Regions from separate parts of the Sphingobium sp. JS3065 genome, predicted to be linked through region 4. Evidence: riboswitches for the same ligand, from Rfam matches in the RefSeq annotation. Region 4 holds a riboswitch; each other region holds the start of a gene.
The links. A riboswitch is a leader RNA that binds a small molecule or an ion and turns the genes downstream of it on or off. The one in region 4 is predicted to bind cobalamin.

Region 1: it holds a riboswitch for cobalamin, as region 4 does, so the genes downstream of both, NUH86_RS19775 (TonB-dependent receptor) here and NUH86_RS11625 (TonB-dependent receptor plug domain-containing protein) in region 4, are expected to answer to the same signal.
Region 2: it holds a riboswitch for cobalamin, as region 4 does, so the genes downstream of both, NUH86_RS18630 (cobalamin biosynthesis protein CobG) here and NUH86_RS11625 (TonB-dependent receptor plug domain-containing protein) in region 4, are expected to answer to the same signal.
Region 3: it holds a riboswitch for cobalamin, as region 4 does, so the genes downstream of both, NUH86_RS18760 (DUF1636 domain-containing protein) here and NUH86_RS11625 (TonB-dependent receptor plug domain-containing protein) in region 4, are expected to answer to the same signal.

Annotation. Positions count from the first base shown of each region.
Region 1 covers NZ_CP102665.1:533,533-539,333, reverse strand. Annotated here, with positions in the region: gene NUH86_RS19790 (DMT family transporter) at 1-536, opposite strand, end outside; gene NUH86_RS19785 (PAS domain S-box protein) at 776-1,795, shown strand; gene NUH86_RS19780 (hypothetical protein) at 1,788-1,997, opposite strand; cobalamin riboswitch at 2,043-2,292, shown strand; gene NUH86_RS19775 (TonB-dependent receptor) at 2,472-4,613, shown strand; gene NUH86_RS19770 (PepSY domain-containing protein) at 4,600-5,801, shown strand, end outside.
Region 2 covers NZ_CP102665.1:268,357-274,157, forward strand. Annotated here, with positions in the region: gene cobN (cobaltochelatase subunit CobN) at 1-1,402, shown strand, start outside; gene cobO (cob(I)yrinic acid a,c-diamide adenosyltransferase) at 1,399-2,004, shown strand; gene bluB (5,6-dimethylbenzimidazole synthase) at 2,040-2,630, shown strand; cobalamin riboswitch at 2,721-2,934, shown strand; gene NUH86_RS18630 (cobalamin biosynthesis protein CobG) at 3,106-4,170, shown strand; gene NUH86_RS18635 (precorrin-8X methylmutase) at 4,170-4,799, shown strand; gene cobI (precorrin-2 C(20)-methyltransferase) at 4,796-5,515, shown strand; gene cobJ (precorrin-3B C(17)-methyltransferase) at 5,512-5,801, shown strand, end outside.
Region 3 covers NZ_CP102665.1:295,025-300,825, forward strand. Annotated here, with positions in the region: gene NUH86_RS18740 (aminotransferase class I/II-fold pyridoxal phosphate-dependent enzyme) at 1-743, opposite strand, end outside; gene NUH86_RS18745 (adenosylcobinamide-GDP ribazoletransferase) at 740-1,450, opposite strand; gene NUH86_RS18750 (histidine phosphatase family protein) at 1,447-2,025, opposite strand; gene cobT (nicotinate-nucleotide--dimethylbenzimidazole phosphoribosyltransferase) at 2,022-3,038, opposite strand; gene NUH86_RS18760 (DUF1636 domain-containing protein) at 3,035-3,442, opposite strand; cobalamin riboswitch at 3,631-3,820, opposite strand; gene NUH86_RS18765 (MarR family winged helix-turn-helix transcriptional regulator) at 4,435-4,848, opposite strand; gene NUH86_RS18770 (pyruvate dehydrogenase complex E1 component subunit beta) at 5,005-5,801, opposite strand, start outside.
Region 4 covers NZ_CP102664.1:2,384,307-2,390,107, reverse strand. Annotated here, with positions in the region: gene NUH86_RS11640 (nitrate reductase) at 1-1,430, shown strand, start outside; gene cobA (uroporphyrinogen-III C-methyltransferase) at 1,417-2,199, shown strand; gene mobA (molybdenum cofactor guanylyltransferase) at 2,202-2,741, opposite strand; cobalamin riboswitch at 2,822-3,036, shown strand; gene NUH86_RS11625 (TonB-dependent receptor plug domain-containing protein) at 3,207-5,021, shown strand; gene NUH86_RS11620 (ABC transporter substrate-binding protein) at 5,029-5,801, opposite strand, start outside.

The DNA of each region.
Region 1 (5,801 bases), on a different replicon from region 4:
GCCCACAGGCTGATGAAGATGATCTCCAGCGCGATGGCGAGCGTGCTGATCAGCGTCAGCGCCTCTCCCTGGCCCAGCGACAGCCCGTCCTTCGGCGCGGCGATCAGCAACAGGCCGGCGAAGGCCAGCGCCACGCCCGCCCAGCTCGCCAGCCGGGGCCGCCTGCGCAGGATGATCCATTGCAATATGGGGACCAGCGGCACATAGGCGGCGGTGATGAAGGCCGAAGTGCTGCTGGCGATGGTCTGCAAACCCCATGTCTGCAACGAATAGCCGGTGAAGATGCCGCACCCGATCATCGTCCCGGCCAGCCATTCGCGCCGGGTGACGCCGCGCAACAGGGGCAGAGCGAACGGCAGCGCCATCAGCGCCGCGGTGCCGAAGCGCAGCCCGACGAAGAACAGCGGCCCGCTGTGCCGCATCGCATGGTGGACGATCAGGAATGTGCCGCCCCACAGCAGGGTTATGCCGATCAGCGCCAGTTCCGGACGCCCGATCATCAGTCGGGAGGGGGTTTCGGAGGTCGCGCCATGCATGCCGCCGCTGGTGCTGCCGATGGCCGCTCAGGTCAAGCGCCGTGCTTCCATGCCGGTCGATGCTGCCCGATGGCGCGCCCGCGCGTTGGAACCATGGCGCACAAAAGCCCCATTGTTCGCAAGGCGAATCTTAACCTTGTTAAATGCGTCGGCGTTCCGGACCCACTAGTGGTTTCCTTTCGCCTGCCTTTCGAGCGGGCGATTGAAGCATGCTGAAAGGGCTTTTGAGGTGAACAGATTTGTCGGATTTATCGGGGTCTGAAGCGGGCGCGAAATCGCAAATCGAGGCTGGCGCATTGCTGGCCGCCATCGTCGAAAATTCCGACGACGCCATTTTAAGCAAAACCCTGGACGGGATCATCACCACCTGGAATCGCGGCGCGTCCCGCCTTTTCGGCTATTCCGCCGATGAAGCCATCGGCAAGCCGGTCACGATCGTCATTCCGGAGGACCGGCTGCATGAAGAGGATGCGATCCTTGAAAGATTGAGGGCGGGAGAGCGGATCGACCATTTCGAAACGGTCCGCCGCCGCAAAAATGGCGAGCTTGTCGAAATATCCCTGACGGTTTCCCCGGTTCGCAATGCCGACGGGCAGATTTTGGGCGCGTCCAAGATCGCGCGCGACATCACCGCGCAGAAGCGGGCCGCGGCGAAGCAGAGCCTGCTGCTGCGGGAGATGCAACATCGGGTGAAAAATCTGTTTGCCCTCGCGACCGGGCTTGTCGCCCTCAGCGCGCGCTCCGCCCGCAGCGTCGAGGATTTGACCCACGATCTGACGGAGCGGCTGATGGCTCTCGCCGCCGCGCACCAACTGACGTTGCCGGACCCGCTCAAGGAAGGATCGGCGGCGGCTTCCGCGACCCTGTTCTCTTTGCTGGGGGTCATCCTGGCCCCGCATGAACTGGCGGATCGGAAGCGCATAACGGTGGGCGGTCAGGATCTGCCGGTCGGAAGCGCCGCCTTCACATCGCTGGCGCTCCTGCTGCATGAATTGGCGACCAATGCGGCGAAATATGGCGCCCTGTCGACGCCGGACGGAAGGCTCGACATCCATGCCGTCGTCGATGACGACGATGTCCTGATCCAATGGGTGGAATATGGCGGCCCGAAATTGGGCGTGGCGCCGGGACGGGAAGGGTTCGGGACCGCGCTGGAGCAGGCTTCGCTTCGGGGGACGGGGGGCACGCTCGATCGGGAATGGAGAGACGCCGGCCTGAAGATCGACATCCGGTTCAAGAGAAGCCGCCTCGTCACATAAAGCTTCTCGAATTCACCTGTTCCTTGATCTTTCGCTTGAAGATTTTGCCGCTGTCGTCGCCGGGCGTGCCGACGCTGCCGGGATTTTCCAGCCACTCTTGCGCGGCGCGGAAGGTCAGCGGACCCATTTCCGTCGATCCGTAATATTCGGATATGACCGGACCCCACCAGTCGATCATCGACAGTGACTTGCGAAACGCCATGCAGCCTCGTAAGGAACCTCGTCCTTGTTTCCGCCCCGGCGGGATGAGGGCGAAGATCGCGTCGGTTCCCCGGAGACGGGGATGAAAAGGGAATGCGGTGCGGGCCTTTTCCAGGGCTCAATTCCGCGGCTGTCCCTGCAACTGTAAGTGGCGAGCGCGATATACAGGTGCGGACGGAATGAATGCCGATCCGACAGCCACTGGGCCGGACGCTAAATCATGCGGGGCCTGGGAAGGCCGTATATCAAGCGATGACCCATGAGCCAGGAGACCTGCCGGCGTCTGGTCGCTCTTGCCCTGGTCCAGGGGATGACCGCGGCACGGTGAATTCCGTCTGAGCGACGAACGAGCGGCTGGGGCCGCATCGGATGCCGCGTGTCGGTCGCCCCTGGCGTCCGGCCGATGCCGGCTGCCGACCGTTCGTGAACGGCACGCCCCCGCCCATATGTCGCGCGACGCCGACGGGGGATGATAATGTTGAACGTCACATCGGCTGCGATTGCGGCCGTTTCACTACCTGTTTCCGCTGTTCTGGCCATGCCTGCCGCTATCGCCCAGCCCGCCGCCGAAGCGGCGGACGGCGCCGATATGGCCATCATCGTGACCGGCATGGTCGATCCGCTGCGCCTGAACATGAAGGCCGAGGGGGCCAGCCGGCTGGGCCTGACGGCGATGGAGATGCCCGCCAGTGTCGAGACGCTGGACGGCGACGCCATCCGCCTGCGCGGCGACCTTACCATCCAGGACGCGGCGGCGCGGGCGACCGGCATCGTCAACACGTCGGGCGTGTTCGGCTTCGGCCTGTCGGCACGCGGCTTCACCGGCCAGAATTCGGTGATGACGCTGTATGACGGTATGCGCATGTACAACAACACGCTGACCTTCCCGGCGGACCCGTGGATGGCGCAGAGCGTGGAGATATTGCGCGGCCCGGCCTCCGTCCTATACGGCGAAGGGGCGATTGGCGGCGCGGTCAATGTGGTGCGCAAGCAGCCCAGCGACGAAATGCAGGTGAGCGGCCGGTTCGGCCTGTCCTCCTTCGACAGCTTCAACGTTGCGGCTGGGGCTGGCGGTCCGATCGGCACGGGCATATCCTATCGCGCCGACGCCAGTTTCCGCCGGTCGGAAGGCTGGATGGCGCGGGGCGATTCCGACGCGCTGGCGCTGGCCGGGGCGATCCGGCTGAAGCCTGCCGGCAACCTGAGCATCACCCTGTCCCATGACTTCAGCGAGCAGAACCCGCGCACCTGGTTCGGGGTGCCGCTGGCCAATGGCAAGCTCGACCGGTCGCTGCGAAAGAATAATTATAATGTCGCCGACGCCAGCCTGCGGTTCCGCGACAATTGGAGTCAGGCGAAAGTGGAATGGACGCCGTCCGACGCGTTGACCATCAGCAGCACCTTCTATCATCTGTGGGCCAACAAATATTGGAAGAATGCGGAAAACCTGACCTACATCCCCGCCACCGCGACCGATCCGGCGCAGGTGCGTCAGGGAAGCTTCCTGGAACTCTACCATATCCAGAAGCAGACGGGGAACCGCACGACCGCCAACCTGAACCATGATCTGGGCGGGCTGGAAAACAGGCTGGTGGTCGGTTTCGACGTCAATCGCATCAGTTACAGGAATGTCAGCAACAGCGGCAACAACGCCACCCGGTTGGTCGACGCCGCAAACCCCGTCCCCGGCCTGTTCCTTCATCAATCGGCCGCGCCGACGAAACCGCGCTACACCAACCGCATCCGCCAATATTCGATCTTCGCCGAAGACCGGCTGAAGTTCAGCGATCGCTTCTCGCTGGTCGGCGGGGTGCGTTATGACCGGCCGGAAATCACCAAGACCGACTATGTGAACGCGGCCAACAACTTCACCTCCACGCCGGACGCCGTGACCTGGCGCGTGGGCGCCGTCTATAATCCGGTTTCCAGCCTGTCGCTCTATGGCCAATATGCCACCGCCGCCGATCCGGTGGGCGCGCTGGTCTCCACCAGCTTCGCACAGAGCGATTTCGACCTGTCGACCGGACGGCAATATGAGGCCGGGATCAAGCATGTCTTCTGGGGCGCGCGCGGGCAGTGGACGCTGGCCGTCTATGACATCGTCAAGCGCAAGCTGCTGACATCCGATCCGCTGATTCCGTCCATTCAGGTGCAGGTGGGCCAGCAAAGGTCTCGCGGGGTGGAAACATCCCTGTTCCTGGAGCCGGTCGATCGGGTCAATATCACGCTGAATGGCGCCCTGCTGCGGGCACGTTATGACGATTTCTCCGAATCTGTGGGCGGCGTCCTGTTCCAGCGGGCGGGCAACCGGCCCAACAATGTCGCGACCAGGACGGCCAACGCCTTCGTCAGTTGGGAATTCGCCAAGAACTGGGTCGTGGACGGCGGTTTCAGCTATGTGGGCAAGCGCTATCAGGACGCGGCGAACAGCCGGGTCGTGCCCGCCTATACGCTGACGGACGCGGGCGTGCGCTGGCAGTTCGTCGAAGGGGCAAGCGCGGCGCTGCGCGTGCGCAACATCTTCAACGAAACATATGCCCGCGCCACCTATGGTCAGACGCAATGGGTGCTGGGCGATCCCCGGACGGTGGAGGCGACGATCCATGTCGCCTTCTGACCTGGCGGTGGCACGGCGAGGGGTATCCCCCTTCGCCGCACCTGCCCTGTGGAAGGCGGCGAAGCGCTGGCTTTATGTCTTCCACCGCTGGACCGGCATCATCCTGAGCCTGTTCTTCGCCATCTGGTTCCTGTCGGGATTGGTGATGCTCTATATCTCCTTCCCGTCCTTCCGCGCGCCCGAACGGGTGGCGACCGCCGCGCCGCTCGACTGGGGGCAGGTGCGGGTCGGCCCCGACCGGGCGCTGGCGAGCCTTGGCCAGCCCGATTTTCCCACGGAAATGCGGCTGGGCATGACGGGCGGGGAGCCGCTCTACATCTTCGCGACGTCCCAGGGCAGGCGCGCCGTGTCGGCCCGGACGGGCGCGGAGATACTGTCGGTCGACAGGCGGCGTGCCGGATCGATCGCTTCGGCCCTGATCGACGCGCCGGTCGTGTCGGTCGATCCGGTCGATCATGACCAGTGGGTCGTCACCCGCGCCTACAAGGCGATGGCGCCGTTCTGGCGCATACGCATGGCCGATGCCGCCGCCACCGACCTCTATGTCAGCCAGCGCACGGGCGAGGTGGTGCAGAATAGCACGGCGCGGGAACGCTTCTGGAACTGGCTAGGCGCGGTGCCGCACTGGATCTATTTCGAAGCGCTGCGCCTGTTTCAGGAACCGTGGCGCCAGACCGTGCTGTGGACGTCGGGTATCGGCATGCTGGGCGCGATGGCCGGGTTCTGGATCGGCATCCTGCGCATCCGGTTGAAGCGCCGCTACAAGTCCGGATCGGTCAGCCCCTATCGCGGCTGGATGAAATGGCATCATGTCACCGGCATGATCGGGGGCCTGTTCCTGATCGGCTGGGTGTTCAGCGGCTGGCTGTCGATGAGTCCGTGGGGCGGGTTGCGCGACAGGGACCATGGCGATGCCGCCAGCCTCTATGCCGGGGCAAAGCCTTCATTCCCGGCCACCGACCTGGCCGCACTGGTGCGGGAAGGCGGGGGCGCAAGGGAGGTTCGCTTCGCCTGGCTGGGCGGCCAGCCCGTCATGACCTTGTGGGGGCGGGGAAAGCCGAGATCGCTGAGCGGCGCGACCGCCCGTCCGCTGACGCTTGATCGTCACCATATCATCGCCATGGCCCGAACCGCGATGCCGGGCGCTGCCCTGGTGGCGGTGCAGCGGCTGGATCGACCGGACCGCTA
Region 2 (5,801 bases), on a different replicon from region 4:
ACTCCACGCCATCCATCTGCTCGACAGCGGCGATCCAGCCCCCGGCCCGCAAAGCGCCGCCGTGCTCAAGGCCGTCGAAACCGATCTCGCCCCCCGCGTCGACGCCTGCGGAGAAGCCGAAAGGACCGCCCTCCTCAAAGCGCTCAACGGCAATTTCGTGGCCCCCGGCCCTTCGGGCGCACCGACCAGAGGCCGACCCGACGTCCTCCCCACCGGCCGCAACTTCTATTCGGTCGACACCCGCGCCATGCCCACGGTCGCGGCCTGGAATCTGGGCCAGCGCTCCGCCGATCTCATCGTGCAGGACTATCTCCAGCGCGAGGGGGATTATCCCCGCGCCATCGCCCTTTCCGCCTGGGGCACCGCCAATATGCGCACCGGCGGCGACGACATCGCCCAGGCCCTGGCCCTGATGGGCGTCCGCCCGCGCTGGGAGTGGGCTTCCGGACGGGTCATCGGTTTCGAAGTGATGAAGATCGCGGAACTGAACCGACCGAGAGTGGATGTCACTTTCCGCGTCTCCGGCTTTTTCCGCGATGCCTTCCCGGAACAGATCGACCTGCTGGACAGCGCCGCCCGCGCCGTCATGGCGCTGGACGAACCGGAGGAGGACAATCCCGCCGCCGCCCGCCACCGCGCCGAAACCGCCACCCTGATCGCAGAAGGCACGCCCGAAAAGGCCGCCCGGCGCCGCGCAGGCGCCCGCATCTTCGGCTCGAAACCCGGCGCCTATGGCGCGGGCCTCCAGGCGATGATCGACGAGAAGATCTGGCACGACCGCGCCGACCTCGCCAATGTCTATCTCGACTGGGGCAGCTATGCCTATGGCGGCGGGGTCGAGGGCGAAGCCGAACGCAGCCTTTTCGCGGAACGCCTGACCCAGGCCGACGCCCTGATCCAGAACCAGGACAATCGCGAGCATGACCTGCTCGACAGCGACGATTATTACCAGTTCGAGGGGGGCATAGCCGCCGCCGTCGAACATCTTTCCGGCAGGAAGCCGCTCAGCTACCATAACGACCACAGCCGCCCCGAACGCCCGGTCATCCGCACGCTGGAGGATGAAATCGGCCGTATCGTGAGAGCGCGGGTCACCAACCCCAAATGGATCGCGGGCATGATGCGCCACGGTTACAAGGGCGCGTTCGAAATCGCCGCCTCGGTCGATTATCTCTTCGCCTTCGCCGCCACCACCCACGCCGTGAAGGACCATCATTTCGACGCGGTCCACGCCGCCTTCATCGAAGACGAGACGGTGCGCGCCTTCATGGCGGATGCCAACCCCGCCGCCCTGCGCGAAACCGCAGCCCGCCTCCACGAAGCGCTCGACCGCGCCCTTTGGAAACCCAAATCGAACAGCGCCGCCATGTTGCTGGCCCAAATCAAGGAAGATCGCCCATGATCGAACGCACCCCCGAACAGCATGCCGAAAAGATGAAGAAGAAACAGGCCGCCCATGACAAGATCATGGCGACCAAGACCCAGGAAAAGGGCCTGCTGATCGTCCACACCGGCAAGGGCAAGGGCAAGACGACCGCCGCGCTGGGCATGGTCGTCCGCGCCATCGGCCACGGCCGGAAGGTCGGCGTCGTCCAGTTCGTGAAAGGCGCCATGACGACGGGAGAAAAAACCGTTTTCGATGCGTTTCCCGACAATGTCGAATTCAAGCCCATGGGTGAAGGCTTCACCTGGAACACGCAGGACCGGACGCGGGACATTGCCCTTGCCCGCGAAGCATGGGATGAAGTCAAACGGATGATCGCCGATCCGGCCTATGATATGGTCCTTGCCGATGAACTCAATATCGTCCTGCGTTACGACTATCTGCCGCTTGAAGAGGTGCTGGAAGCCGTGACTGCCAGAAGCGCGATGAAGCATGTCCTCATCACCGGCCGCAACGCGCCCGACGCGCTGATCGAGGCGGCCGATCTCGTCACCGAAATGACCCTTGTCAAACATCCCTTCCGCAGCGGCGTGAAGGCTCAGGCAGGAATCGAATTCTGACACGCACCGCCTTCGACATCGCCGCCTTCGAGGATCTGGTCCATCTTCGCCGCGACGTACGCCATTTCCTCACCGATCCGCTGGATGAGCAGGAGGTCGAGCAACTGCTCGCCCTCGCCCACAGCGCGCCTTCGGTGGGGCTGTCGCAACCCTGGCGCTTCGTCCGGATCGAGACGCCCGCCTTGCGCGAGCGACTCGCCGCCCATGTCGATGCGCAGATCGTCAAGGCAGGCCAGATCTACAAGGGCGATGAGGACAGGCTATACCGCAGCCTGAAGCTGCACGGCCTGTGGGAGGCGCCGGTGCTGTTCGCCGTCTATTGCGACGAAGGCACCGAAACCGGCCACAAGCTGGGCGCGATCACCATGCCGGAAGCGCGCCGCTATAGCTGCGTGATGGCGATCCACACCATCTGGCTTGCCGCCCGCACGCGCGGGATCGGCATGGGCTGGATATCGATTCTGGACCGCCCCACGGTCGACGCGATGCTGGAAGTTCCTGAAAACTGGCGCTGCCTCGGCCTGCTGTGCCTGGGCTATCCGGAAAGCGAGGAGGCGACCCCGGAACTGGAACGGCGCGGCTGGGAATATCGGACGGACTGGCATTCGACAATCGTCAACCGCTAACACTCCCCTCCCGCAGGCGGGAGAGGAGTGAAGATCACTTCCCTTTCCCCGACTCTGCGCTTATGAACCGCATCCGGAACGGGCTATGCCCGCTCCATCGATCGCGTCGGTGCCCCGCAAGGGGCTTAAATGGGAACGCGGTGCGGGAGGAAACTCCCTAATCCGTGGCTGTCCCTGCAACTGTGAGCGGCGAGCAAGGCAAGGACCGGCCCCAAAAGGGCCAGCCACTGGAGCGATCCGGGAAGGCCCCTGCCAACGCTATGACCCGCAAGCCAGGAGACCTGCCGAACGCAAGGGTCGCTCTAGCCATGGTCCAGGGGATGGTCACGGCTCGGTTCTCCGCACGAGCGACGGATAAGCGATTGGGGGAGACATCCTCCAGTCGTCGTTGCGACGTGGGAGGTGAATTCCAGTGCCAGACGCGCCAAGCGCCCACGCCGCCGTTCGCGGCTGGTGTCCCACGGCATGGCGCCCGATGCGGGCGGGCGACGGCCTGCTGGTGCGCGTCCGTCCCCCGCTCGGACGCCTGACCGCCGCGCAGGCCATGGGTCTCAGCGATGCCGCCCGCCGCCACGGCAACGGCCAGATCGACCTTACCAACCGGGCCGCGCTTCAGGTCCGCGGCGTGACGGAGCAGAGCCATCCGGCACTGCTCGAACAACTTATCGCCCTGGGCCTCACAGATCCCGATCCGGCCCATGAAGCGCGCCGCAATTTCCTCCTGACACCCGACTGGGAACCCGACGACGATACAGTCCGCATCGCGCAAGACCTGACCGCCCGCATCGATGATTTCCCCGAACTCCCTCCGAAGATCGGCATCGCCATCGACACCGGCCCCGCGCCCGGCCTAGCCCATGTTCCCGCCGATTTTCGCGTGGAGCGCAGCGAGTCCGGCGCCCTGCTGCTCCGCGCCGAAGGCCGCGCCATCGGCGTCCCGACCAGCCCCGAAACGGCGGCGCAGGGCCTGATCGCCATGGCCCGCTGGTTCATCGAAACGGGTGGCGCCAGTTCCGGGCGCATGAGCCGGCACAAGGCGCCCTTGCCCCTCACGCAGAACATCGCGCCGGCACCTTCCCGCTCGCTCCGGCAGCTTCTGGCGCAAGCCCCCGGCCCCTTCCACGGCATCCCCTTCGGCCAACTCGGCGACGACAGGCTCGCCGCATTGGCCGGGCAGCCAGGCGTCACCGCGCTGCGTCTCACTCCGTGGCGCGGACTGATCCTGGAAGGCGGCACGGCCAGCCCGGATCACGCCTTCACCGACCCGCTGCTCCGCGTGGATGCCTGTCCCGGCGCGCCAGCCTGCCCGCAGGCAAGCGTCCCGACCCGCGACCTCGCGGCCCGCCTCGCCTCTCTTGTCGATGGCTCGCTCCATATTTCCGGCTGCGCCAAGGGCTGCGCTTCGCCCCGCACCGCCGACATCGTCCTCACGGGCCGCCAAGGCCGCTTCGACCTTGCCCGCAAAGCCCGCGCCGGATCGCCTCCGGAAAAGACGGACCTCTCCCCCGACCAGATTCTCGCCCACTTCGGAAGCCGCTAATGCCCCATATCTACGAAACCGACGGCGCCGCCATCTACCGCCAATCCTTCCGCACCATCCGCGCCGAAGCCGATCTCGCCCGCTTCTCGACGGAGGAGGAGCGCATCGCCGTGCGCATGATCCACGCGGCGGGACTGGTCGACCTCGCTCCCCAAATCCGCTTTTCCCCAAGCTTCGCGCAGGCCGCCATCGCTGCGCTCGGGGCAGGCGCGCCGATCCTCTGCGACGCCCGCATGGTGTCCGAAGGCATCACCATCAAGCGCCTGCCTGCCGCCAATCCGATCCTCTGCACCCTGAACGATCCCCAGGTGCCTGCGCTGGCGGCGGAAATGTCCAACACCCGCTCCGCCGCCGCGCTAGAACTGTGGCGTCCGCATCTGGAGGGCGCGCTGGTCGCGATCGGCAATGCGCCCACGGCGCTTTTCCATCTGCTCGACATGCTGGAAGACCCCGCCTGTCCCCGCCCCGCCGCGATCATCGGCTGCCCGGTCGGCTTCGTCGGCGCGGCGGAGTCCAAGGAAGCGCTCTGGCAGAGCCAGCCCGTCCCCTGCTGCATCGTGGAGGGCCGCCTGGGCGGCAGCGCCATCACGGTCGCGGCGATCAATGCGATAGCGAGCGCGGCGGAATGACCCAAGGCACCATCCACGGCGTGGGCCTCGGCCCCGGCGCGCAGGACTTGATGAGCGTCCGCGCCGACCGCCTGATCCGCGAAGCCCGCCACGTCGCTTATTTCCGCAAGAGGGGAAAATCCGGCCATGCCCGCCGGATCGTGGAGGGCATGCTGCGCCCCGACGCGGTGGAATTTCCAATGGAATATCCGGTGACGACGGAAATTCCGCTGTCCGACCCGCGCTATAATGAAGTCCTGTCCGGCTTCTATGCCGATTGCACCGCCCATCTGGACGGGCTTTCCGCCAGTGGAAAGGATGTCGTGGTCCTCTGCGAAGGCGACCCCTTTTTCTACGGCAGCTTCATGCACCTGCACAGCCGCCTGGCCGCGCCGGTCAGGATCGTCCCCGGCATCACCGGCATGTCCGGCGCCTGGACCGCCAGCGGCACGCCGATCAGTTGGGGCGACGATGTGACGACGGTGCTGATGGCGACCCTCCCCGAAGAGGAACTGGCCCGCCGCATCCACGACACCGATGCGCTGGTTGTCATGAAGATCGGTCGCAACCTGCCCAAGCTGCGCCGCGCCGTCGAAGCCGCAGGCAAGCGGGACTGCGCCTGGCTGGTCGAATATGCGACCATGGCCGATCAGCGGATCACGCCATTGACCGAAGCGACCGACGTCACCGCCTATTTCTCGATCCTGCTGATCCACGGGCAGGGCCGCCGCCCATGACCGGCTGGATTGCCATAGCGGGTCTTGGCCCCGGCGCGGACGCGCTCATCACGCCGGAAGTGTCGGACGCGCTGGCGGAGGCGACCGATGTTATCGGCTATATCCCCTATGTCGCCCGCATCGCCGAACGTCCCGGCCTGACGCTCCATGCCACGGACAACCGCGTTGAACTGGAGCGAGCGGTCCATGCGTTGACGCTGGCCGCGCAAGGAAAGCGCGTGGCGGTCGTATCCTCCGGCGATCCCGGCGTCTTCGCCATGGCTTCCGCCCTGTTCGAAGCCCTCGA
Region 3 (5,801 bases), on a different replicon from region 4:
GCCAGGGTCGCAATCGCCCGTTCGATCCACGCCCGGTCGCCATAGGCAGCCCGCCCGAACGCGATCGCCGCCGCAGAGACCGGCCATTCCCCCAGCATCCGCCGCGCCTCCGCGACGATGGCCCGCGGCCCGATCAGAAAGCCCAGCCGCACGCCCGCCAGTCCGAAAAACTTGCCGAAGGATCGCAGCAGGATCAGCCGCCGCCCGTCCCCCACCTCGCCCGCCAGGCTGCATGACGGCATGACATCGGCATAGGCTTCGTCGACGATCAGCCATCCCCTTGCCCGTTCTAGCCCGTCCAGCCGCTCCAGCAGGCGGGCGGGCGGCAGGACGCGCCCATCGGGATTGTTCGGATTGGCGAGCAGCAGGGCGATCGCTTCCGCAGGTGCGTCTTCCCCGGCGGCGAGCGGGCGGCCCTGCGCGAAAATCTCTCCATGGGTGCGATAGCTGGGCGTCAGCCATCGGCCGGGCATGTCCAGCATCCGGCCCACCAATCGCAAACCGGCTTCGCTGCCGGGCACGGTGCAGAGGTGATCGGGATCGACCCCGAAATAGGCCGCCGCCGCCGCCTCCAGCGCTGCCAGATCATGCGGGTCCGGCAGGCATCGCCAATCGACGGAGACAAGATCGGCCCCCGGCCAGGTCAGCGGGCTGATCCCGGTCGACAGGTCGATCCAGTCCGCGCCGCCATAGACCGCGCGCGCCTCGGCCAGCCGCCCGCCATGCCAGGTGAAGCCGCTCATCGCACCAGCACCATCGCGGCCAGCAGGCCGCTTTCCAGCAGTTCGATGCCCGCGCCATGCCCATCCCCGGAAATGCCGCCGATCCGCGACCGCAGCCATAGACCCCAGAGCGGAATCAGCAGGGCCGCCGCCCATAAGGCCGGAACCCTAAAGCTCAGCATCAGGCCCAGCATTGCCCAAAGGATGAGAGGACCGGCCCGCCAGCCCGCCCGGAACCGGCTCGCCAGCCCTTCGTGCAGCGGCGGCAGCCATCGCGTCCAGACCAGCGGCCCGATCCGCGCCGCCATCGCCACGGGGGCCAGCATCCACAGCGGAAAATTTTCCACCCACAGCCGCAGCAGCACCAGCTTGGCCAGCAATTGCAGCCCGATGGCGACCACGCCGAAACTGCCGATATGCGGATCGGCCAGGACCGCCGACAGGCGCGTCCGGTCGCCATGCGCCGCCCCCGCCGCATCCGCGATGTCGCCCAATCCGTCCAGATGCAGCCCCCCGGTGACGGCGACCCAGGCCAGCAGGCCGAACAGCGCGCCCGCCCAGGGATCGATCCGGACGCCAAGACCGGCGGCGCCCGCGACGATCAGGCCCACGGCGATGCCCGTGGCGGGAAACCAACGGATCGCGGCGGCGAAATCCGCTTCATCGACCTCCAGCGCGGGCAAGGGCAGCCGCGTCATCAATTGCAGCGCCAGCACCAGCCTCTTCATGAGATCAGCCCCGTCATCTGCGCGCCCGCCCATTCCGACGGCTGCTCCCCCGGCCAGACCCGCAGGCTCAGCACCGCGCCATAGGGCAGGTCGACCGCCCAGCCCTGCCGCACGTCGAAACCGCACAGAACCGCCAGCGCCGCCCGCATCGCCCCGGCATGGCAGATCACCAGCGCCGGCTCAGCCAGGTCGCCCAGCCCATCCCTTATCCGGGCGCGAAGGTCAGTCCAGCTTTCCCCTCCCGGTGGCGGAAAGCCGTCCGGATCGTCCCAGAAGCGAGCCAGATCGGCGGCAGGCAGGGATGCCGGGTCGGCCCCCTCCCAACGCCCGAAATGCAGTTCCCGCCAGCGCCCGTCGACGGCATGGCGGACGCCCCGCTCCGCCGCGATGATCGCGCCCGGCGCTCTTGCCCGGGAGAGGTCGGACGTCACGACCTGCGTAAAGTCCAGTCCCCGCGCCCGCTCGACGCAAAGCGCGATCCCCTCCGCTTCCGGCGGGGCGTCCAGATGCCCCAGCAGCCGCCCGGCAAGTTGCGGCGCGCCATGGCGCATCAGGTGGATGGGGAAAGCGCTCACAGCGCGCCAGCCACTGCCGCTTCCGCAAAGGTCGCCATGCCCCCATGCGCCGCCAGCGCCGACCGCAGGATCTGCGCCGCGACCGCCGCGCCGCTGCCCTCGCCCAGCCGCATGTCCAGCCGCAGCAGCGGTTCCAGCCCCAGCGCCGCCAGCAGCCGCCCATGCCCACCCTCGGCCGACATATGCGCCGCCAGGCAATGACCGACGATGGCCGGATTATCCTTCGCCAGCGGAGCGACCGCCGCGCAGCCGATGAAGCCGTCCAGCATTACCGGCACGCGCAGCATCCGCGCCGCCAGCACGGCCCCCGCCAGCGCCGCGATCTCGCGCCCGCCCAGCCGCCGCAACGTTTCGAAGGCGTCGCTGCAATGCGCCCCATGCAGGGCGAGCGCCAGCGCCACCGCTTGCGCCTTGCGCGCCAGTCCATCGCCGTCCACGCCTGTCCCGCGCCCCACCCAATGCTCCGCCGCGCCGCCAAAGCTTTGCGCGCAGAGCGCTGCCGCCGGGGTGCTGTTGGCGATGCCCATCTCTCCCGGCAGCAGCAGGTCGAGACCGGGTTCGACCGCCGCCGCCCCGGCATTGATCGCGGCCAGGCATTCCGCCTCGCTCATCGCGGCTTCGGCGCAAATATCCCTCGTGGGCCGTTCCAGATCGAGCGCCACCACGGTCAGTTCCGCACCGCAGGCTCCCGCCAGGGCATTGATCGCCGCGCCGCCATGGCGGAAATTCGCGACCATCTGGGCCGTGACCTCCGCCGGGAAGGCGCTGACGCCCCGCGCCGCCACGCCATGATTGCCCGCGAAGATCGCGGCGCGGATGCGCTCGGCCCGGGGCTTTTCCCGCCCCTGCCAGCCCGCCATGAACAGGGCGATCTCCTCCAGCCGCCCCAGCGATCCGGCGGGCTTCGTCAGTGCCGCCTGCCGCGCCGCCGCCGCCGCGCCCGCGCTTTCGTCCGGCGCTGGCAAATCCGCCAGCGCGGCGGCAAAGGCATCGCGATCGTTAAAGCGGATCATGTGCAGACGAAGCCTTCCGGCGGGGTGCGGACGATGAAATGCCCCTTCACCCCCTGCGGCCAGTCGGCATAGCGCACGACGCCCTCCTCGCTCGCGGCATGGCGCACCGCATAATCCAGTATCGCGCGCGCGGCTTCCTCGTCCGGCGTGAAGTCGCCCAGGACATAGCCGACCTTGCCAGGCCCCCGGAGATGCACCGTGCAATGCCGTTCGCAGGCGAAGAGGCAGGGCATGTCGTGCACCGCGACCGCCGCATAGGCCGGATCGCCGTCGCGCAATTTGCGAAGCGCTTCGGACAGCACCGCGCCGCCGCGCCGTCCGGTCTCATCCTCCCTGCTTTCCGCCGACAGTCGGCAGGTCGAGCAGACGACGACGGACGCACCGTCTTCTACAGCCCGCAACATCAGCGACAGTTCCGCAATTCAGTCATTCCACATCCTCCGCCCGACGGCAAATGCCCCGACGGCACATCAGGCAAGAAGAAGACCGGCGCCGGACAGACGACAGGATTCCCCCTGCGCGGTTGCACCGGCAAGGCGATGGCTGTCGCTCGGCGAGGGGAACCCCGTTCGGCCGGCACACCCTGTCCGGTCGAAGAACGACTGCGTCAGGCAGGTCTCCTGGCTCACGGGTCGATGCTTCCCGGCCGCCTTCTCGGAACCCGATGGGTCCAATGGCGTGATGGCCGGATGGCTCGCCGCTTACAGTTGCAGGGGCAGCGCGGGCTTCACCCGACTTCCCTTTTCATCCCCTTGCGGGGAACCTGTCGCGCCTCTGCTGATAGTGATCGCCTGGCCCCATCGCAAGGGGGGATAAGGCGCGACGAGGGGTCGGTCTGCGATGGCGCGATGGTTGGACTTCTCTCTTTGCGCGCAAACTGCTATAATTTGCCAGAATAAGGGAGAGGACCATGGCGAATCTGACGCGGTGGATGGATTGGTTTTGCGGGCTTTTCGCCTGCACAGCGGAAAATGACCTGCGGATCAACAGCCTGATCACGCACGTCTCTTCCGACGCCAAGGACCGCTGAACCGCTTCGGCGCGCCCCGGCGCGCCTTCAGAATTTCACCCCCAGCCGCGTATAATAGAAGCCGCCGCTGAGGCCAAAGGGCGCGAAATTGCCGTAAAGGCCCAGTTCCGTATTTGCCTGCACCACGCCGATCGTTATAGCTATAGGCGGCGTCGGCCGTGGACATGATGTCATCCTTTCCTGCCATGAAGCTCCCGATGCGGGGCGACGGGAAAAGCGTATGAAATCCTGTCAGGAAAATCCCATGATTATTTCTTGATCCTCTATGACCGCTCATGAACAGCGGACATGGGTCATCGAGCAATTTCAATACAGCGCTTCACCGGGAACCGAAAGATCAGGCGGCTCCCCGACAACCCCCGCGCCTCAGGCAAAACGGGCGAGCAACTGGTTGAGCAGCGGGCGCAACCGCCGGATTTCGTCGCGATGCGTGGCCGACAGCTTCGCCAACAGGTCCAGCGCATCGGGCGTCAGTTGCAACTGCGCCCGGCGCCGATCCGTCGCGCTGGCATGGCGCGTCACCAGCCCCAGCTTCTCCAGCCGGTCGACCAGCCCGGTGGCGCTATGCGGTTTCAGCAACAGACGACGAGCGATATAGCCGACCGTTGCCTCCTCCGCAGGCGCGGCGCGGAGGGCGAGCAAAGCCTGGTGCTGCTGCGGCGTCAGCCCCATCTGCGCCGCCCGTTCGCTGCTGAAGGCCTGGAACTGGCGCAGCGCGAAGCGGAATTCCGCCAGAGCCGCATAGTCCTCGTCTTTCAATGTGACGCCGTCTTGTTCCATGGGACTTTCATCTTGAGCCGTCGTGCTGCGATATAATCGCAGAGCCGCCATAGCAACAAAGAGTGATTGGCGTGATTCGGGAATGCCCCGCTTGCGGCCTACTCGCCCTGCGGAACTGGAACCTACGCCGCCTGATGGCGGCGCAGGGTTTTCCGTTTACCGATAAATTACCTTTTTCACGGCCTCGACGACCTTGTCTGGATTGACGATGGCGGCCTTTTCGAGGTTTGCGGCATAGGGTAGCGGCACGTCTTCATTGGTGACGCGCAGCACCGGGGCGTCGAGATCGTCGAACCCCTGTTCCATCACCACGGCGGCGATCTCCGAGGCGATCGAGCAGACCGGCCAGCCCTCCTCCACCACCACCAGGCGGTTGGTCTTCTTCACGCTCTCCAAGACCGTCGCCGTGTCCAGCGGGCGCAGCGTGCGCAGGTCGATCACCTCCGCGTCGACGCCCTCGCCCGCCAGCTTTTCCGCCGCCTCCAGCGCGACGCCCACGCCGATGGAGTAGCTCACCAGCGTCACGTCCCGTCCCTCGCGCACGATCCGCGCCTTGCCGATCGGCAGGACATAATCGTCGACCTGCGGCACGTCGAAGCTGCGGCCATAGACCAGCTCATTCTCCAGGAACACCACCGGGTCGTCCGAGCGGATCGCCGCCTTGAGCAGACCCTTGGCATCGGCCGCGTCATAGGGCGCGATCACGATCAGGCCGGGAACCGACGCATACCAGGGTCCGTAATTCTGGCTGTGCTGCGCGCCGACCCGGCTCGCCGCGCCATTGGGACCGCGGAATACGATGGGGCAGCGCATCTGGCCGCCCGACATGTAGTTGGTCTTGGCCGCCGAGTTGATGATATGGTCGATCGCCTGCATCGCGAAGTTGAAGGTCATGAACTCGACGATCGGCTTCAAACCGCCCATCGCCGCGCCCGCGCCGATGCCGGCAAAGC
Region 4 (5,801 bases):
CGACCAACCCTGCCGTCTCGCTGCCCGATGCGGGCCGCGTGCGCGAGGCGCTGGAGGCCTGCCCCTTCGTCGTCGTGTCGGACATCATGGCCGACACCGACACCGGCGTTCATGCCCATGTCCGCCTGCCCGCCGCCGGGTGGGGGGAGAAGGACGGCACCGTCACCAATTCCGACCGCACCGTCAGCCGCCAGCGCCCCTTTCTGGCGCTGCCCGGAGAGGCCATGCCCGACTGGTGGATCGTCAAGGAAGTCGGCCGTCGCATGGGCTGGCGCAACGCCTTCGCCTATGACCGTCCCGCCGATATCTGGCGCGAACATGCCCGCCTGACCGCCTATCAGAATGACGGGCAGCGCGTGCTGAACCTGCGGGCGCAGGCCACGATCGGTAATGACGCCTATGACGCCATGGAGCCGTTCCGCTGGGGCGGCACGCCCTTCGCCGATGGCCGCTTCCCCACGCCCGACGGCAAGGCGCGGCTGGTCCTGACGAAGCAGATGGAGATTCAGGCGCCGCTCAAGGACTGGCCAATGACGCTCAACACCGGGCGTTATCGCGACCAGTGGCACACGATGAGCCGCACCGGGCTTTCCCCCAAGCTCGCCCGCCATCGCGAGGAACCGATGGTGGAAATCCACCCGCAGGATGCCGAGGTGCTGGGCATCGTCGACCGTGATCTGGCGCGGGTGCAGACCGCCCAGGGCAACAGCCTTTTCCGCGTGGCGATCAGCGAAGGCCAGCGCCCGGGCGAGATATTCACCCCCATCCACTGGACCGACCAGATGTCGAGCGGCGGCCGCACCGGATTGCTGCCCCGTCCGCTGGTCGATCCGCATTCGGGCCAGCCCGGCTTCAAATCGACCCCCGCCAGCGTCGAGAAGGTCGCGACCGAGTGGAAGGGATTCCTGATCCTGCGCGGCGATGAGCCGGTAAAGCTGCCCTGCCTCTGGTCCACCCGGATCACCGTGCCGGGCGGCGCGCTGTACGAGATTGCCGGCAATGGCGACCCGTCGCGGCTGGACGCCTTCCTGCCGATGGGCGACCGGGTCGAGGCGATGGACGCATCGCGCGGCACCCGCCGCGTGGCGACCATCGGGGAAGGCAGGCTGAACGGCGTGCTGTTCGTGACCCGCACCGGCCTGCTGCCCTCACGCGACTGGCTGATCCGGCAGTTGGAGGCGGAAGGCGTGGGCGGCTCCGTGCTCGCGGCGCGGGGTCCGGGTAGCCAGCCCGACAAGGGCGCGACCATCTGTGTCTGCTTCGACATCGGCCTCCATCAGATCGTCGCCGCCATTCGCGAGCAGGATCTGGTCGACGTCGCCGCCATCGGCAAGGCGCTGGGCGCGGGGACCAATTGCGGTTCCTGCCGCCCCGCGCTCGCCAATATCCTAGCCCAGACATCGCAGGAGACGCTTCATGCAGCCGAATGAGCTTATCGCCCCCGGTGAAGTCTGGCTGGTCGGCGCAGGCCCCGGCGACCCGGACCTGCTGACCCGCAAGGCCGAAAAGCTGATCGCGGCGGCGCAGATCGTCTTCTACGACGCGCTGGTCGGGCCGGGCGTTCTGGACCTGATCCCGCTGGGCGTGGAGCGGGTGAGCGTCGGCAAGCGTTCCGGCCGCCACAGCAAGGCGCAGGAGAGCATCAACGATCTGCTGCTCGCGGCGGCGAAGGCGGGCAAGCGCGTGGTGCGGTTGAAGGGCGGCGACCCCTCCGTCTTCGGCCGTTCGGCCGAGGAGATGGCGCATCTGGCGGCGGACGGCATATCCTTCCGCATCTGCCCCGGCATCACCACGGCCAGCGCGGCGGCGGCGAGCGGCCATGCCTCGCTCACCCTGCGCGGCGTGGCGCGCGGGCTGACGCTGGTGACGGCGCATCTGAAGGCGGGCGAGCCGCTGAAGCTGGACTGGGAAATGCTGGCGCGGCCGGGCGGCACGCTGGGCATCTATATGGGCCGCGCCGCCGCGGGGGAGATCAGCCGTTCGCTGATCGCCGCCGGGCGCGATCCCGAAACGCCGGTGATGGTGGCGGTGAACGTATCGCTGCCCAATGAGCGGCTGATCCGGGGGAAGCTGTCCGCGCTGGCTTTCCTGGTGGCGACGATCAGCGATGAAGATCCGACATTGCTGCTGATTGGCGAAGCAGTGGCGGGAACGAATGTTCCGGCGGAAGCCGTTGCAACTATCGCCCTGGAGGCTTGACCTCAGCTCGAACGGGGGAGGGTGAAGCTTTCCAAATCCTCCGGCCGGTTGATATTGGGCAGCGCGAACTCCGGACGGTCTACGATCCGCGCCCTCACCCGCTCCAGCCAGCCATAGATCGACCGGTTATTCTCCTCGGCCAGATGCGCGTCCAGTTCGGTCCCCAGTGAAGCGGGCCAGAACCCCGCCAATTGCTGTCCCTTCAGGATCGCCGCGCCTTTCCCGATCAGAGCCTCCGCCAGCCCGTCCGGATAGACCGGAACGTCGCATCCGGTCGTCAGCACGGCATCGAAGCCCTGCGCCGCCGCATGGTGCAGCGCCGCGTTCAGCCCGCCCAGCGGCCCCATATCCGCCTCCGGCCGGTCCGCCAGCCCGGTCATCCCGGGAACCTGCCGCCCGCAGACCACGACCGCCTCGACATGGCGGCCCAGCGCCGCTGCTGCATGATCCAGCAGGCTTCGCCCGTCGAGCATCGCCAATGCCTTGTCGCTGCCGAAGCGGCTGGAGCGTCCCCCGGCCAGCACGGCCCCCAGCAATCGCATTTCCGTCCCTCCTCAAGCCGCTTGGCATCAGCCTCGCTTTCCCTTATGGCGCGCGGCGCGGGCGGGGACAAACCCTCCCGCGCAAAGAAGATCGCGCCGGTGCCCAATAGGGCTGAAAACGGGAATGCGGTGCGGACGGGCAACCGTCCCATTCCGCGGCTGTCCCTGCAACTGTAAGCGGTGAGCGCGATGCACTTCGGTCGCAAGACCGGCCACTGGGCCACAAGTCCGGGAAGGCGTGCATCGCCGCATTGACCCGCGAGCCAGGAGACCTGCCGGCGCATGGTCGCTCTTGCCCTGACCCAGGGGTTGGTCATGGCACGGTGTTTTCCGTCTGAGCGACGAAGCGGCGCAGGGCCGCATCGGTGCGGGGGCGGGCATTGGCGTCGACTTCCCCTTGTTCCGACCGCGTCAAGCGGATGCCCTGAGCCATGAAGTCGCAGCGGCGCTCAGGGAAACAAGATAATGTTGAAAGCCACCATCTCTCTCGCCGCGCTGCTCGCGGCCACCCCCGCGCTGGCGGAGGATGAGATCATCGTCACCGCTCTGGGCATCGAACAGCCCAGCGACGAAGTCGGCCAGGCCGTCACCGTCATCGACGCCGACACCATCCGCACCCGCCAGAGCGTCAGCGTCGTCGATCTGCTCGCCACCACGCCGGGCGTGCGCTTCAACCGCAGCGGCAGCCTGGGCGGCGTGACGGGCGTTTCGCTGCGCGGCGCGGAGACGACGCAGACGCTGGTGCTGATCGACGGGGTGAAGGTCAACGATACCAGCGGCATCGGCGACATGTATGATTTCGGCAATCTGCTGACCGGCAATATCCAGCGGATCGAGATACTGCGCGGCTCCAACTCGGTCGCCTACGGCAGCCAGGCGGTGGGCGGCGTCGTCAATGTCATGACCGGCACGCCCGCCACCGGTTTCGCGGGCAACGCATCCGTCGATTACGGCTATAGCGACACGCTGAACGCCAAGGCGGATATTTCCGGCGGCAGCGGCATCGCATCGGGCGGCGTCGGCCTTGCCTATTTCAACACCGACGGCATTTCCTCCGCCGCCAACGGCACGGAAAAGGACGGGTATGAGAATATCGCCGCCAACGCCAAGCTGAAGCTGGCCTTCACCGAAACGCTCAGCCTCGACCTGCGCGGCTATTATATCCATGCCGACCTGGAGACCGACAACGGCGTGGTAGACAGCATCGCGGACTCCTCGAAATCGGATCAATATGTCGGCTATGCCGGCCTCAATCTGGCGCTGTTCGACGGCAAGCTGACCAATCGGGCGGCCGTGACCTGGTTCCGCATGGACCGCGACTATGCCTCGGCATATGGCGACTATGGCTATTCCGGCACCAACCTGCGCTTCGAATATGAGGGCGTCTATCAGCCCGTGGACCAGGCCAGGCTGATCTTCGGCTATGAGCATGAACGTCCGGACTATGACTTCTCCGGTTTCGGCTCCGTGGAAAGCCACAAGGTCGATATCGACAGCATCTACGCGCTGGCGATTGTGAAGCCCTTTGCCGGGCTGTCGCTGACCGGCGGCGTGCGGCATGACGATCACAGCCAGTTCGGCGGCGCGACGACCTTCGGCGCCAATGCCAACTACACGCCCAACCAGGGCGCGACCAACATCCGCATGAGCTATGGCGAAGGGTTCAAGGCGCCCTCGCTCTACCAGCTTTACGGCACGGATGTCGGCAATGCGGGCCTGCGCCCGGAACGGTCGAAAAGCTATGATATCGGCTTCGACCAAAGGCTGGGCGGCGAACGGGCGATCCTTTCCGTCACGGCATTCCGGCGCGATACGAAGGACCAGATCAATTACGACTATTCGATCGGTCTTTACGGCGGCTACAATAATCTCGACCGCACCCGCGCCAAAGGGGTGGAGGCGATGCTGACCCTGAAGCCGGTCGATGCGCTGACGTTCACAGCCGCCTACAGCTATGTCGATGCGCGCGACCGCAATACGGATGCCCGCTTGCCGCGCCGCGCAGCCAATGCGGTGAGCGTTTCAGCGGACTATGTCTGGCCCTTCGGCCTGTCGACCGGCGCGACGGTGACGATGGTGGGCGACAGCTTCAACGATGCGACCAACGCGGTCCGGCTGGACGGCTATGCGGTGGCGGATGTGCGGGCGTCCTTCCCGATCATGGAAAATCTGGAAATCTATGGCCGCATCGACAATCTCACCGATGAGAAATATGCCACGGTCCATGGCTATGGCACTTATGGCCGCTCGGCGTTCGGCGGCGTGCGTGTCCGCTTCTGAAAATACCCTAATGCCGTGGCGCAGCGTTGAGCTGCGCCACGATAGAGCGCGCGGCCTCGACATAAGCGGGGCCGCCGCACACGGTCCATGCCTGGGGCAGGCGGATGCGCGGGATCGAGCGCAGGATCGGGTGGTGCAGCATTTCCGTCCCCTGATCGACGACCTGTTCGCTGCCGCTCTCCACGATCAGCCAGTCCGGGCGGGCGGCGATCATCTCTTCCAACGGAAGCTGCGTCAGAGCGGGCTTCCCCAGCTTCCCCGCCAGATTGACCAGGCCCGCGCGCCGCATCAGGTCATCGACCAGCGTGCCGGTGCCGGTCATATAGCCGCGCCGCTGATAATAGGCGGCAACCCCGCCGCGCCCGGCCCGGGGCAGGGCCGCAAGATCGCGGCTCATCTTCGCGATCAAGGCCTCGCCCCGTTCGGGATGGCCGACCGCCGCCGCCACCTGCCGGATTTGCGTCAGGATCATGGGATAGCTGTCCGCGCTGGCCAGTCCCAGAGTTCGCCACTGTCCCGGAGGCGCGCCCACGACGCTGTCGCCGGAAGGAAAGCCGACCAGCAGATCGGGCCGGAGCGCCAGCACTTCCTCGGCAGGCCGGTTGAGCGTCCGAAAACGGCGCGCCTTGCCGATGGCAGCCGACAATTCCGGATCATGGCCATAGGGGCTGAGCGCGGCGATCTGCGCCGCGTCGGCCAGCGCCAGCACATATTGGTCCGCGCAGGTGTTGAGCGATACGATCTTTTTTGGCGGCGCGGGCGCGGCACCGGTCAGAGCCA